Regions from separate parts of the Streptomyces sp. NPDC029169 genome, predicted to be linked through region 1. Evidence: riboswitches for the same ligand, from Rfam matches in the RefSeq annotation. Region 1 holds a riboswitch; each other region holds the start of a gene.
What was found. A riboswitch is a leader RNA that binds a small molecule or an ion and turns the genes downstream of it on or off. The one in region 1 is predicted to bind cobalamin.
Positions count from the first base shown of each region.

Region 2: another riboswitch for cobalamin. It lies ahead of ACZ4VI_RS14810 (energy-coupling factor ABC transporter permease); the one in region 1 lies ahead of ACZ4VI_RS09020 (ribonucleoside-diphosphate reductase subunit alpha).
Region 3: another riboswitch for cobalamin. It lies ahead of cobN (cobaltochelatase subunit CobN); the one in region 1 lies ahead of ACZ4VI_RS09020 (ribonucleoside-diphosphate reductase subunit alpha).

Region 1 is NZ_JBVHXA010000003.1:501,350-505,906, reverse strand. It holds gene ACZ4VI_RS09035 (DUF3311 domain-containing protein) at 1-135, shown strand, start outside; gene mctP (monocarboxylate uptake permease MctP) at 132-1,757, shown strand; gene ACZ4VI_RS09025 (GNAT family N-acetyltransferase) at 2,007-2,516, shown strand; cobalamin riboswitch at 2,569-2,697, shown strand; gene ACZ4VI_RS09020 (ribonucleoside-diphosphate reductase subunit alpha) at 2,828-4,557, shown strand, end outside.
Region 2 is NZ_JBVHXA010000006.1:352,244-356,800, reverse strand. It holds gene dhaK (dihydroxyacetone kinase subunit DhaK) at 1-660, shown strand, start outside; gene dhaL (dihydroxyacetone kinase subunit DhaL) at 668-1,282, shown strand; gene ACZ4VI_RS14815 (PTS-dependent dihydroxyacetone kinase phosphotransferase subunit DhaM) at 1,279-1,683, shown strand; cobalamin riboswitch at 1,936-2,131, shown strand; gene ACZ4VI_RS14810 (energy-coupling factor ABC transporter permease) at 2,161-2,874, shown strand; gene ACZ4VI_RS14805 (energy-coupling factor ABC transporter substrate-binding protein) at 2,871-3,212, shown strand; gene cbiQ (cobalt ECF transporter T component CbiQ) at 3,219-3,968, shown strand; gene ACZ4VI_RS14795 (ATP-binding cassette domain-containing protein) at 3,965-4,557, shown strand, end outside.
Region 3 is NZ_JBVHXA010000021.1:39,548-44,104, forward strand. It holds gene ACZ4VI_RS30715 (precorrin-2 C(20)-methyltransferase) at 1-506, opposite strand, end outside; gene ACZ4VI_RS30720 (precorrin-8X methylmutase) at 503-1,138, opposite strand; gene ACZ4VI_RS30725 (cobalamin biosynthesis protein CobG) at 1,153-2,685, opposite strand; cobalamin riboswitch at 2,753-2,887, shown strand; gene cobN (cobaltochelatase subunit CobN) at 2,927-4,557, shown strand, end outside.

The DNA.
Region 1 (4,557 bases):
CCGATGTTCATCGGCATCCCGTTCTTCTACTGGTACCAGATGGCGTGGGTGCTCATCTCGACCGCGCTGACCATGATCGCGTTCAAGCTGTGGCAGCGTGACCAGCGCGCCCGCAAGGGAGGTGCGTCGAAGTGAAGGACGGCGTGAACGGCGTCGCACTCGCCGTCTTCATCTTCTTCTTCCTGGCCGTCACGGTCATGGGCTTCCTCGCCTCGCGCTGGCGCAGGGCCGAGAACGAGCACAGCCTCGACGAATGGGGCCTGGGCGGACGGTCGTTCGGCACCTGGGTGACCTGGTTCCTGCTGGGCGGCGACCTCTACACCGCGTACACCTTCGTCGCCGTCCCGGCGGCGATCTACGCGGCGGGCGCGGCCGGCTTCTTCGCCGTGCCGTACACGATCCTCGTCTACCCGCTGATCTTCACCTTCCTGCCCCGCCTCTGGTCGGTGTCGCACAAGCACGGGTACGTCACCACCTCGGACTTCGTGCGCGGACGCTGGGGTTCCAAGGGCCTGTCGCTGGCGGTCGCCGTCACCGGCATCCTCGCGACCATGCCGTACATCGCGCTCCAGCTCGTCGGCATCCAGGCGGTCCTGGACGTGATGGGCGTGGGCGGCGGCGAGAACACGCACTGGTTCGTCAAGGACCTGCCGCTGCTCATCGCCTTCGGTGTCCTCGCGGCGTACACCTACTCCTCGGGTCTGCGCGCCCCGGCGCTCATCGCCTTCGTCAAGGACACCCTGATCTACATCGTCATCGCGGTGGCGATCATCTACATCCCGATCAAGCTGGGCGGCTTCGACGAGATCTTCACCAAGGCCGGCGAGGCGTACGCGACGATCAACCCGGCGACCGAGAAGCCGCGCGGCGCGCTGGTGCCGGGCGAGATGGGCCAGTGGGGCTACGCGACGCTCGCGCTCGGCTCGGCGCTCGCGCTCTTCATGTACCCGCACTCGATCACGGCGACGCTCTCCTCGCGCAGCCGTGACGTGATCCGCCGCAACACCACGATCCTGCCGCTGTACTCGCTGATGCTGGGCCTGCTCGCGCTGCTCGGCTTCATGGCGATCGCCGCCGGTGTGAAGGTGACCAACGGTCAGCTCGCCATCCCGCAGCTGTTCGAGAACATGTTCCCGGACTGGTTCGCGGGCGTCGCCTTCGCCGCCATCGGCATCGGCGCGCTGGTGCCGGCCGCGATCATGTCGATCGCCGCCGCCAACCTCTTCACCCGCAACATCTACAAGGACTTCCTGAAGCCGGACGCCACGCCGGAGCAGGAGACCAAGGTGTCCAAGCTGGTGTCGCTGCTCGTCAAGGTCGGTGCGCTGGCCTTCGTCCTCACCATGGACAAGACGGTCGCCATCAACTTCCAGCTGCTCGGTGGCATCTGGATCCTGCAGACCCTCCCGGCCCTGGTCGGCGGCCTGTTCACCCGCTGGTTCCACCGCTGGGCGCTGCTCACGGGCTGGGCCGTCGGCATGGTCTACGGCACGCTGGCCGCGTACGGCGTGGCCAGCCCGACCCAGAAGCACTTCGGCGGCTCGTCCGCCGAGATCCCGGGCATCGGCGAGATCGGTTACATCGGCCTCACCGCCTTCGTGATCAACGTCCTCGTCACCGTCGTCCTGACCTTCGTCCTGAAGGCCGTCAAGGCCCCGGAGGGCGTGGACGAGACCTCGCCGTCGGACTACACGGCGGACGCGGGCGACAAGGGCGTCGCCACCGAGCTGCCGAAGGTGGGCGTCGGCTCCCACTGAGCCGCTCCGGACACGACCGAAGGCCGTCGCGCTTCCTCAGGGAAAGCGCGGCGGCCTTCTTCGGTGCGTCCCCGCCCGACCGCGCGGAGCTTGAGGCCCGCGCCCGGGCCCTGCAGACCCTTCCCGGGCACGTGTACGTGACGGAGGTCGACGGCTTCCGTACGGAGAACGGGCTGCGCATCCAGGTCGGCGACGGAGCCCCCGGCAACGGAGTGGGCGCGAGCGGCTGAGCGCGGCAGACTGCGTCGCATGGACTTCACCACCAGGGCGGTACGGCCCGAGGAGTACGACGCCCTCGGGGAGATCATCGGGCAGGCGTATCTCGCCGACGAGCTGCTCCACTTCGGCGAGGGCGACTGGTATCTGGGCGAGCTGCGGGACGTGGCCAAGCGGGCCGCGGCGGCCGAGGTGCTGGTGGCCGTCGACGCGGAGGGCACGCTGCTTGGCGGCGTGACCTTCGTCCCCTCGCCCGGACCGATGGCCGACCTCGCCCGCGAGGGCGAGGCCGAGATCCGGATGCTGGCCGTCGACCGCGCCGCCCGCGGCCGGGGCGTCGGCGAGGCGCTCGTACGGGCCTGCATCGAGCGCGCGCGGGCCGTCGAGGGCTGCGTACGGATCGTCCTGTCCACCCAGCCCGCCATGCGCGGCGCCCACCGCGTGTACGAGCGGCTCGGCTTCCGGCGCACCCCGGAACGGGACTGGAGCCCCCTCCCCGAGCAGCCGGAGTTCCTTCTGCTCAGCTACGCCCTGGAGTTGTAGGCGCACGGGCGACACACAACATGTGGGGGGTGCTTCGAGGAGCGCCCCCCACATGTATGCTCGTGCTCGCTGTTCTCGCAGGGGAATCCGGTGGAAATCCGGAACTGTCCCGCAACGGTGTGGTTTCGGTGTGCTTGTGCACCGGCCGAGTCCGAAGACCTGCGGACAGCGCGCCCGGTCCTTCCGTTCCGGGTGCCACAGACGTCCGGGCCTCGCGGAGTGGGCCGTGGCGCGGCCCTCCCCTGCGTACGGGTGTGGCCGCCGCCCGCCTCCCCCCGCCGGCCCCGAGCCGAGCGAGGGAGAGCCCCCACGTGACCATCGCGCCCGCCGATCCGGCCGCAGTGATCGAGAGCGACGGCAAGGAGAGCGACGGACCCGGGACCGTACTCCTGCGGACCCTGACCGACCTCACCGCCGACCTCACCGACACCGACCCCGGCAAGGTCGCCGCCGCCGCGCTGCGCGGCCGCAACGCCGGTTCGGACGAGGCGGAGCTGCGCGAACTGGCCACGGAGGCGGCCGCGGGTCTGATCGCCGAGGACCCCGCGTACTCCCGGCTCGCGGCCCGGCTGCTCACGATCACGATCGCCGACGAGGCGGCCTCCCAGGGCTCGGTCACCTTCTCCGAGTCCGTCGCCGTCGGTCACCGCGAGGGCCTGATCGCCGACCGCACCGCCGCGTTCGTCGCCCTGCACGCCGAGCGGCTCGACGCGCTCATCGACGGCACCGCGGACGACCGCTTCGGCTACTTCGGCCTGCGCACCCTCTACTCCCGTTACCTGCTGCGTCACCCGATCACCCGCAAGGTGATCGAGACGCCGCAGCACTTCATGCTCCGCGTCGCCTGCGGTCTGGCCGAGGACGACTCCACGCGCGCCCTGGACGAAGTCGCCGCGCTGTACGGGCTGATGAGCCGGCTGGACTACCTGCCCTCCTCCCCCACGCTCTTCAACTCCGGCACCCGCCACCCGCAGATGTCGTCCTGCTACCTCCTCGACTCCCCGCTCGACGAGCTGGACTCCATCTACGACCGTTACCACCAGGTCGCGCGGCTCTCGAAGCACGCGGGCGGCATCGGGCTCTCGTACTCCCGTATCCGCGCCCGCGGTTCGCTGATCCGCGGCACCAACGGGCACTCCAACGGCATCGTGCCGTTCCTGAAGACCCTGGACGCCTCGGTCGCGGCCGTGAACCAGGGCGGGCGGCGAAAGGGCGCGGCCGCGGTCTACCTGGAGACCTGGCACGCGGACATCGAGGAGTTCCTTGAGCTGCGCGACAACACCGGTGAGGACGCCCGGCGTACGCACAACCTGAACCTGGCGCACTGGATCCCGGACGAGTTCATGCGCCGCGTCAACGCCGACGCCGAGTGGTCGCTCTTCTCCCCGGCCGACGTGCCCGAGCTGGTCGACCTGTGGGGCGAGGAGTTCGACGCCGCGTACCGCGCCGCCGAGGCGAAGGGGCTCGCCCGCAAGACCATGCCCGCCCGTGACCTGTACGGCCGGATGATGCGGACCCTCGCCCAGACCGGCAACGGCTGGATGACGTTCAAGGACGCCTCGAACCGCACGGCCAACCAGACCGCCGAGCCGGGCCACACGGTCCACTCCTCCAACCTCTGCACGGAGATCCTGGAGGTCACGGACGACGGCGAGACGGCGGTCTGCAACCTGGGTTCGGTGAACCTGGGAGCATTCGTCGTCGACGGCGACATCGACTGGGAGCGCCTGGACGAGACCGTCCGCACGGCCGTCACGTTCCTCGACCGGGTCGTGGACATCAACTTCTACCCGACCGAGCAGGCCGGCCGCTCCAACGCCCGCTGGCGCCCGGTGGGCCTGGGCGCGATGGGCCTCCAGGACGTCTTCTTCCAGCTGAAGCTGCCCTTCGACTCGGCGGAGGCGCGCGCCCTGTCCACCCGTATCGCCGAGCGGATCATGCTGGCGGCGTACGAGGCCTCCGCCGACCTCGCCGAGCGCAACGGCCCCCTGCCGGCCTGGGAGAAGACCCGTACGGCGCGCGGTGTCCTGCACCCCGACCA
Region 2 (4,557 bases), on a different contig from region 1:
AACTTCGAGATGGCCGCCGAACTCGCCGAGGACGAGGGCATCCAGATCGCCAAGGTGCTCGTCGACGACGACGTGGCGGTGACGGACAGTCTGTACACGGCCGGGCGGCGCGGAACCGGGGCGACGCTCTTCGTGGAGAAGATCGCCGGGGCCGCGGCCGAGGAGGGCGCGCCGCTGGAGCGGGTGGAGTCGGTCGCGCGGCGGGTGAACGAGCGGTCGCGGAGTTTCGGTGTGGCGCTGAGCGCCTGCACCACGCCCGCGAAGGGCAGCCCTACCTTCGAACTTCCCGAGGGTGAGTTGGAGTTGGGGATCGGCATCCACGGGGAGCCGGGGCGTGAGCGGCGGCCGATGATGACCTCGGGCGAGATCGCGGACGTCGCCGTCGATGCCGTACTGGAGGATCTGCGGCCGACCGGTCCGGTCCTGGTCCTGGTGAACGGGATGGGCGGCACGCCGCTGCTCGAACTGTACGGGTTCAACGCCGAGGTACAGCGGGTCCTGGCCGAGCGCGGGGTCCCGGTCGCCCGCACACTGGTGGGCAACTACGTGACCTCGCTGGACATGGCCGGCTGCTCGGTGACGGTCTGCGAGGCCGACGAGGAGTTGTTGCGGCTGTGGGACGCGCCCGTGCAGACGCCCGCTCTGCGCTGGGGCCGGTGAGCGGGGGATGCCCGAAGTGAACGAGTTCGACGCCGCGTTCTTCCGTCGCTGGCTGACCACGGCCGCGGCCGCCGTCGACCGGGAGGCCGGGCACCTGACCGAGCTCGACTCGGCGATCGGCGACGCGGACCACGGCACCAACCTGAAGCGGGGGTTCGCCGCCGTGACGGACCTCCTGGACAAGGAGCCGACCGAGACACCGGGGGCCGTACTCGTCGCCGCTGGGCGGCAGTTGATCTCCACCGTCGGAGGCGCCTCCGGACCGCTGTACGGGACGCTGCTGCGCCGCACCGGCAAGGCGCTCGGGGACGGCACCTCGGTGACGCGGCAGGACCTGGCGGCGGCGCTGGCCGCCGGGGTCGCCGCCGTCGGCCAGCTCGGCGGGGCCCAGGTCGGGGACAAGACGATGCTGGACGCGCTCGTTCCGGCGGCCGAGGCGCTCGGCGACTCCTTCGCCGCCGCCCGGGACGCGGCCGAGGCCGGCGCCCTCGCGACCGTACCGCTCCAGGCGCGCAAGGGCCGGGCGAGCTATCTGGGCGAGCGTTCCATCGGCCACCAGGACCCCGGAGCCACCTCGTCGGCGCTGCTCGTCGCCGCCCTGGCGGAGGTGGCCGCCGCGTGACCGGTCCGGTGGGCATCGTGCTTGTCTCGCACAGCGCGGGCGTGGCCGACGCCGTCGCCGCCTTGGCCCAGGGGCTCGCGGGCGGCGGCCCGACCGCGCCGGTCGCCGCCGCCGGCGGCACCCCCGACGGAGGCCTCGGCACCAGCTCCGAGCGGATCGTCGAGGCGGCGAAGGCGGTCGACCGGGGCGCCGGGGTGGCCCTCCTCGTCGACCTCGGCAGCGCCGTCCTGACCGTCAAGGCGCTTCTCGCCGAGGGGGACGAACTGCCCGTGGGATCACGGCTCGTGGATGCCCCGTTCGTCGAGGGCGCCGTCGCCGCCCTCGTCACCGCGAGCGCGGGCGGGGACCTGGACGCGGTGGTGGCCGCGGCCTCGGAGGCGTACACGTACCGGAAGGAGTGACCGGGGGACGGAAGGCGTGAGCCGGGGACGGAAGGAGTGAACAGAGACGGACGGGGGTGAGCCGGGGACGGAAGGAGTGAACAGAGACGGACGGGGGTGAGCCGGGGGCCGGCAGGGGGGAGCCGGGGACGGAAGGAGTGAGCCGGGGACGCAAGGGGTGAGGCGAGGCGGAAGGGGTGTGCCGGGGGCCCGGGAGGCTCGTCACACACCGTCCCGGGGAGGCGCCGTGTTGTGATGTAGCTGGTCAACCCACTAATGTCACAGCGCCTTGGTGTACGGGAAACCGGTGCGGTACCGGTGCGGCCCTCGCCACTGTGATCGGGAAGTCCGGCTCCATCCCTCCGGGGAAGCCACTGGACCGCCGCGGGAGACCGCGGCGGTGTGGGAAGGCGGAGCCGCGGCGGCATGACCCGTCAGCCAGGAGACCGGCCAAGGTGCGTTGTCCATCCACGAGGTGCTGGAGAGGGTCTCCCAACCATGCATATAGCCGAGGGGTATCTGCCCCCTGTGCACGCGGCCGCCTGGGGCGTCGCGTCCGCTCCCTTCGTCGTCCACGGCGTCCGCGCGCTGACCCGTGAGGTCAAGGCCAACCCCGAGTCCACCCTGCTGCTCGGTGCGTCCGGTGCGTTCACCTTCGTCCTCTCCGCCCTCAAGCTCCCGTCGGTGACGGGCAGTTGCTCGCACCCGACCGGTACGGGCCTGGGCGCCATCCTGTTCCGTCCGCCGGTGATGGCGGTCCTGGGCACGATCACGCTGCTCTTCCAGGCGCTGCTGCTCGCCCACGGCGGGCTCACCACGCTCGGCGCCAACGTGTTCTCGATGGCGATCGTGGGGCCGTGGGCCGGTTTCGGTACGTACTGGCTGCTGCGCCGCTTCGAAGTGCCGCTCATGGTGAGCGTGTTCTTCGGCGCGTTCGTCGCCGACCTGTCGACGTACTGCGTGACCAGCGTCCAGCTCGCGCTGGCCTTCCCCGACCCGGGCAGCGGTGTGCTCGGCGCGCTGGCCAAGTTCGGCGGCATCTTCGCGGTCACGCAGCTGCCGCTCGCCGTCAGCGAGGGGCTGCTCACGGTGCTCGTGATGCGGCTGCTCACGCAGTCCAGCAAGAGCGACCTGACCCGGCTCGGTGTCCTGCTGCCGTCCCGTAAGAAGTCCGATGAGAAGACCGACGCGGCGGAGGCGAGCGCCCGATGAGCCGTAACGCGAAGATCAACACCCTGCTGCTGCTCGTCGTCGCGGCGCTGGCGGTGCTCCCGCTCGCGCTGGGTCTCGGCGACGGCAAGGAGGAGCCGTTCACGGGCGCGGACGGGCAGGCGGAGGCGGCGATCACCGAGATCGACCCGGACTACGAGCCGTGGTTCAGCCCGCTGTACGAGCCGCCGTCCGCCGAGATCGAGTCGGGGCTGTTCTCCCTGCAGGCGGCACTCGGCGCCGGAGTGCTCGCGTACTACTTCGGGCTGCGGCGCGGGCGCAGGCAGGGTGAGGCGCGCGCGGCGGCGAAGCTGTCGCGAGCGGCCACGGGCGACGAGTAGCCGCCGGTGCTGCCGATCGACGCCGCGGCGCACAGCAGTCGCTGGCGCCGCCGACACCCTGCCGAGAAGGCCGTGCTCGGATTCGGTCTGACGCTGTGCGCGGTCTGTCTGCCGCCGTGGCCCGGTGCCGTCCTGGTCGCGGCGGCCACCCTGGGCGTCCTCCTCGGTCCGGCCGGGGTGCCGGGGCGTCAGCTGTGGCGCGCGTTCCGCATCCCGCTGGGCTTCTGTGTGACGGGTGCGGTCCCGCTCCTCTTCGAGGTGGGCGGGGCCCGGGGCCTCGTCGCGCTCGCGGAGAACGGTCCGGTCCACGCGGGTGAGCTGTTGCTGCGGACGTCGTCCGCGTCCTTGGGCGTGCTGCTGTTCGCCTTCACCACACCCGTCTCGGACGTGCTGCCGCGACTGGTGCGGGCCGGGGTGCCGGCGCCGGTGGTGGACGTGGCGCTGGTGATGTACCGGATCAGCTTTCTTCTTTTGGATTCAATATCCAAAATCCGGCAGGCGCAGGCGGCCCGGCTGGGGCTGACCACGCGGGCGGCGGCCTGGCGTTCCCTCGCCGGCCTCGGCGCGACGGCGTTCGTGCGCGCCTTCGACCGGGCGCAGCGCCTGCAGTCGGGCCTCGCCGGGCGGGGTTACGACGGGACGCTGCGGGTCCTTGTGCCGGAGGCCGCGGTCTCGGGCCGCTTCCTCGCCTCGACGGCCGGCCTGCTGGGCGGGCTCGTTGCCCTCACTCTCGTACTGGAAAGGTCCCTGCCGTGAGTCCTGCGCCACCTGTCGTGGAACTGGTGAAGGCCACGTTCGCCTACGAGGACGGGCCGGTCGTCCTCGACGGCATCGACTTCGCCGTGCCGGAGGGCCGGGCGATGGCACTCCTCGGCCGTAACGGCGGCGGCAAGACGACGATGCTGCGGCTGCTGAGCGGGGGCCTGCGCTGCGGGAGCGGCGCGCTCCGGCTGGACGGCGAGGAGGTGTCGTACGACAGGAAGGGACTGACGCTCCTGCGGACGACCGTGCAGCTGGTCGTCCAGGACCCGGACGACCAGCTCTTCGCGGCCTCGGTCGGTCAGGACGTGTCGTTCGGGCCGATGAACCTGGGACTGCCGGAGGAGGAGGTACGGCTCCGGGTGCGCGAGGCGCTGGAGGCGCTGGACATCGTCGCGCTGGAGGACCGGCCGACGCATCTGCTCTCGTACGGGCAGCGGAAGCGGGCTGCGATCGCCGGCGCCGTCGCGATGCGCCCCCGGGTTCTCATCATGGACGAGCCGACGGCCGGTCTCGATCCGCACGGGCAGGAACGGCTCCTTGAGGTCCTTGGCCGGCTGCGGGAGTCGGGTACCACGGTGGTGAT
Region 3 (4,557 bases), on a different contig from region 1:
GCCGTCAGCTCGTCCTCCGGCAGCGTGCCGGGGATGATCGTCAGGACCTCCTCCGCCTCGCACAGCGGCTCCCCGAGCCGTGCGGCGGCCGCGCTGACCGAGGTGACACCGGGGATGACGGTGGTGTCGTAACGGTCCGCGAGCCGCTTGTGCATGTGCTGGTACGAGCCGTAGAAGAGCGGGTCGCCCTCGGCGAGCACGGCGACCGTGCGGCCCGCGTCCAGGTGGGCGGCGAGGCGGGCCGCCGCCTCCTCGTAGAAGTCGTCGAGCGCGCCCCGGTAGCCGCCGGGGTGGTCCGTGGTCTCCACCGTGAGCGGGTACATCAGCCGCTCCTCGATGTGGTCCTCGCGGATGTGCTCGGCGGCTATGGACCGGGCGATGGAGCGGCCGTGCCGGGCGGAGTGGTACGCGATCACGTCGGCGGCGGCGATGGCCTTCACGGCCGCCACCGTCATCAGGTTCGGGTCGCCGGGGCCGAGGCCCACGCCGTACAGCTTTCCGGTCACTGCTGGATCTCCGCTTCGTGAGCGATCGCGTTGATCGCGGCGGCGGTCATCGCGCTACCGCCGCGCCGGCCCCGTACGACGAGGTAGTCGAGGCCCAGTTCCTGGGCGGCGAGGGCGTCCTTGGACTCGGCGGCGCCGATGAAGCCGACCGGGATGCCGAGGACGGCCGCGGGGCGGGGGGCGCCCTTCGCGATCATCTCCAGGAGGTGGAAGAGGGCGGTGGGCGCGTTGCCGATGGCGACGACGGAGCCTTCGAGGCGGTCGCGCCAGAGTTCGAGGGCGGCGGCGCTGCGGGTGGTGCCGAGCTCGGCGGCGAGCGCGGGCACGGAGGGGTCGGAGAGCGTGCAGACCACGTCGTTGTCGGCGGGCAGCCGCCTGCGGGTGACGCCGCTCGCGACCATCTGCGCGTCGCAGAGGATGGGCGCACCGGCGCGCAGGGCGGCGCGGGCGCGCGAGACGACCTGCGGGGAGTAGGCGATATCGCGTACGAGGTCGGTCATGCCGCAGGCGTGGATCATGCGCACCGCGACCTGGCTGACGTCGGCGGGCAGGCCCGCCAGATCCGCCTCGGCGCGGATCGTGGCAAAGGACTGGCGGTAGATCTCCGCGCCGTCCTTCTCGTAGTCGAACATCGTGTCGTTCTCGCTCATCTCGTGGTTGCTGGGGGGACGCGGGCCGTCGCGACGGCGTCGGGGAGTTCGGTACGGGGGGTGGGGCGCCCGTCCACGAGGTAGGCGCCCTCGCCGGTGGCGACGACATCGACCCACGTAGGGGCTTGAGGATGGCCGCAGCGGCGCTCGCACCCGGAGAAATGGACGGGGAGGCCGCCGTCGCCCGGGGTGGCGTCCGCCCGGACGTCGGCGAGGGACTTGGAGCAGCCGGGGCGCCCGGTGCAGGCGCCGACGCCGTTCCAGGGGTCGTCGGGGCGGGTGATCAGCCCGGCGCCCGCGAGCGCGTCGAGCCGCTCGGGCGCGACGCCGGTCACGACGACGCCCCGCCAGGGGGTCAGCCGTACCTCGTCGGCCGTGGCGGCGAGGGCCCGCAGCTGGGCGGCGGTCAGTCGGCCGAGTGGCGCGAGGACGTGCAGGGCGGTGTCGCCGAGGAGCCCGGGCGCGGGCGGCGCGCCCCGGGGGACCTCTGTCGTGGATACGGGCTCCGCCACGACCCCGGCCCGGGCGAGGGCCCCGGCCAGGTCAGGCCGGCACCCCTCAGGCAGCTCCCGCACCCGCCAGGCCCCGTTCCCGGCGTCCCGCGCGGCGTCGAGAAAGGCCAAGGCGGCGGCGAGCGCGGCGCGGGGCGCGTCGGCGTGAGCGACCCGAAAGACCTGGGCGCCGACGCGGAGCAGCGCGACGGATGCGCCGCACGCGGGCCGACCGGCCGCCGACGTGGCCGCGCTGCCGACCCGCGGCGCGTCCGGGTCCTGGACCCCGTCCGGGTCCTGGACCCGGGCCGCGGGCAGCCCGGCCGCCGACGTGGCCGCGCTGCCGGCCCGCGACGCGTCCGGGTCCCGGATCCCGTCCGGGTCCTGGATCCCGTCCGGGTCCTGGACTCCGGCCGCGGGCCGCCCGGCCGGCGGCGTCGCCGCACCCCCGCCACGCGGCACGTCGGGCTCCCGGACCCTGGCCGTACCCTCGCCGTCCGCCCAGGACGCCGCTGCGATCAAGGTCACATCTCCGCCGAGCCCCGCCACGTCCCCGCGGCCGTCGTCGAGGGCGAAGAGGAAGCGGCCCGAGAGGGCGGCCGCGGCGGGCTCCGCGCACAGCAGCGCGTCCAGTTCGCGGGCCCACAACTGCACGTCACCGCAGCCGAGTCCGTCCAGTCCGGCCGCCGGGGAGGCGACGATGTTCCGGACACGCTCATGGGTCGGGGAGGGCAGCAGACCGGCCCCCGCGAGCAGCTCCGCCAGCTCCGCCCCGCAGCCCTCGGCGAGGCCGCGCAGCTCCACGTTCCCCCGGGAGGTGACGCTGACGCGCCCGTCGCCCAGGTCCTCGGCCGCGCTGGCCAGGATCTCGGCCTGACGTGCCGTCAACAAACCTGCAGGCAGGCGCAGTCGGGCCAATCGCCCGTCGTCGGCGGCGTGCAGCCGAAGCGCCCCGGGGCAGGCGTCACCGCGGTCCCGTATGACGGGTTCGCCCCGGTTGGGCGTGGTGCGCGGGTCGGTCGGCATGGCGGCGAGCATACCGACGTGGATCCGGGCGACCACCGAGTGTGATCCGGCCAACCCCCCGCCTGGCCGAGGGCACGCTCTACTATGCAGATCGGCATGGGGTCCCAGGACCCCGGGGAGGAAGCCCGGTGAGAATCCGGCGCGGTCCCGCCACTGTGAGCCGGGTCCCGGAAGGGGCCGGGTGAGTCAGGAACTCCTGCCGTCCACACGACCACCCGGGGCGCGGACAACCCCGAGGAAGGCCTGCGCACGCATGCGAATTCTGTTGCTGTCGCACTCCGACACCGACCTGCTCAGCGCCCGCGCGGCCGGCGGCCCGGTCGAGTACCGGTTCGCCAACCCCTCCCGTCTCGCCCTGGACGACCTCCCGGGGCTCCTCGACGGCGCCGACCTCGTTCTCGTACGTCTCCTCGGCGGGCTGCGGGCCTGGGAGGAGGGCCTGGACGCGCTGCGTGCCGCCGGCCGGCCGCTGGTCGTGCTCTCCGGCGAACAGGCCCCGGACGCCCAGCTCATGGAGGCCTCCACGGTCCCCGTCGGCGTCGCCACCGAGGCCCACGCCTACCTCGCGCACGGCGGCCCCGCCAACCTGGAGCAGCTCGCCCGCTTCCTCTCCGACACCGTGCTGCTCACCGGTCACGGCTTCGAGGCCCCGGCCCCCGCCCCCACCTGGGGCCCCCTGGAGCGCACTCCCCGTACGGAGACCGGACCGACCGTCGCCGTGCTCTACTACCGCGCCCACCACATGAGCGGGAACACCGCCTTCGTCGACGCGCTCTGCGAGGCGATCGAGGACGCCGGCGCGCAGGCCCTCCCGCTCTACGTCGCCTCCCTGCGCGCCCCCGAGCCCGAGCTGGTCGACACCCTCCGCCGCGCGGACTCCATCGTCACCACCGTCCTCGCCGCCGGCGGCACCAAGCCCGCCGAGGCGCAGGCCGGCGGGGACGAGGACGCCTGGGACGCGGGCGCGCTCGCCGCCCTCGACGTACCGATCCTGCAGGCGCTCTGCCTCACCGGCTCGCGCTCCGCCTGGGAGGAGAACGACGAGGGGCTCTCCCCGCTGGACGCCGCCAGCCAGGTCGCCGTGCCCGAGTTCGACGGCCGGCTCATCACCGTCCCGTTCTCCTTCAAGGAGATCGACGAGGACGGCCTCCCGGCCTATGTCGCCGACGCCGAGCGCGCGGCCCGGGTCGCCGGGATCGCCGTCCGCCACGCCCGTCTGCGGCACATCCCGAACGCCGAGAAGAAGCTCGCCCTGGTCCTCTCCGCGTACCCGACCAAGCACTCCCGGATCGGCAACGCGGTCGGCCTCGATACCCCCGCCTCCGCCGTCGCGCTGCTGCGCCGACTGCGGGCAGAGGGGTACGACTTCGGGCCCGTGGAGGAGATTCCCGGTCTCGTCTCCGGTGACGGCGACGAGCTGATCTACGCCCTGATCGAGGCCGGCGGCCACGACCAGGACTGGCTCACCGAGGAGCAGCTCGCCCGCAACCCGGTCCGTATCCCGGCCGCCGACTACAAGCGCTGGTACGCGACCCTGCCGGAGGAACTGCGTACGCACGTCGAGGAGCACTGGGGCCCGGCGCCCGGCGAGATGTTCCTCGACCGCTCCCGCAACCCCGAGGGCGACATCGTCCTCGCCGCCCTGCGGCGCGGGAACCTGCTGATCCTCATCCAGCCGCCGCGCGGCTTCGGCGAGAACCCGATCGCGATCTACCACGACCCCGATCTCCCGCCCTCCCACCACTACCTGGCCGCCTACCGCTGGATCGCGGCGCGCGCCGAGGACGGCGGCTTCGGCGCGGACGCGATGGTCCACCTCGGCAAGCACGGCAACCTGGAGTGGCTGCCGGGCAAGAACGCGGGCCTGTCGGCCGCGTGCGGCCC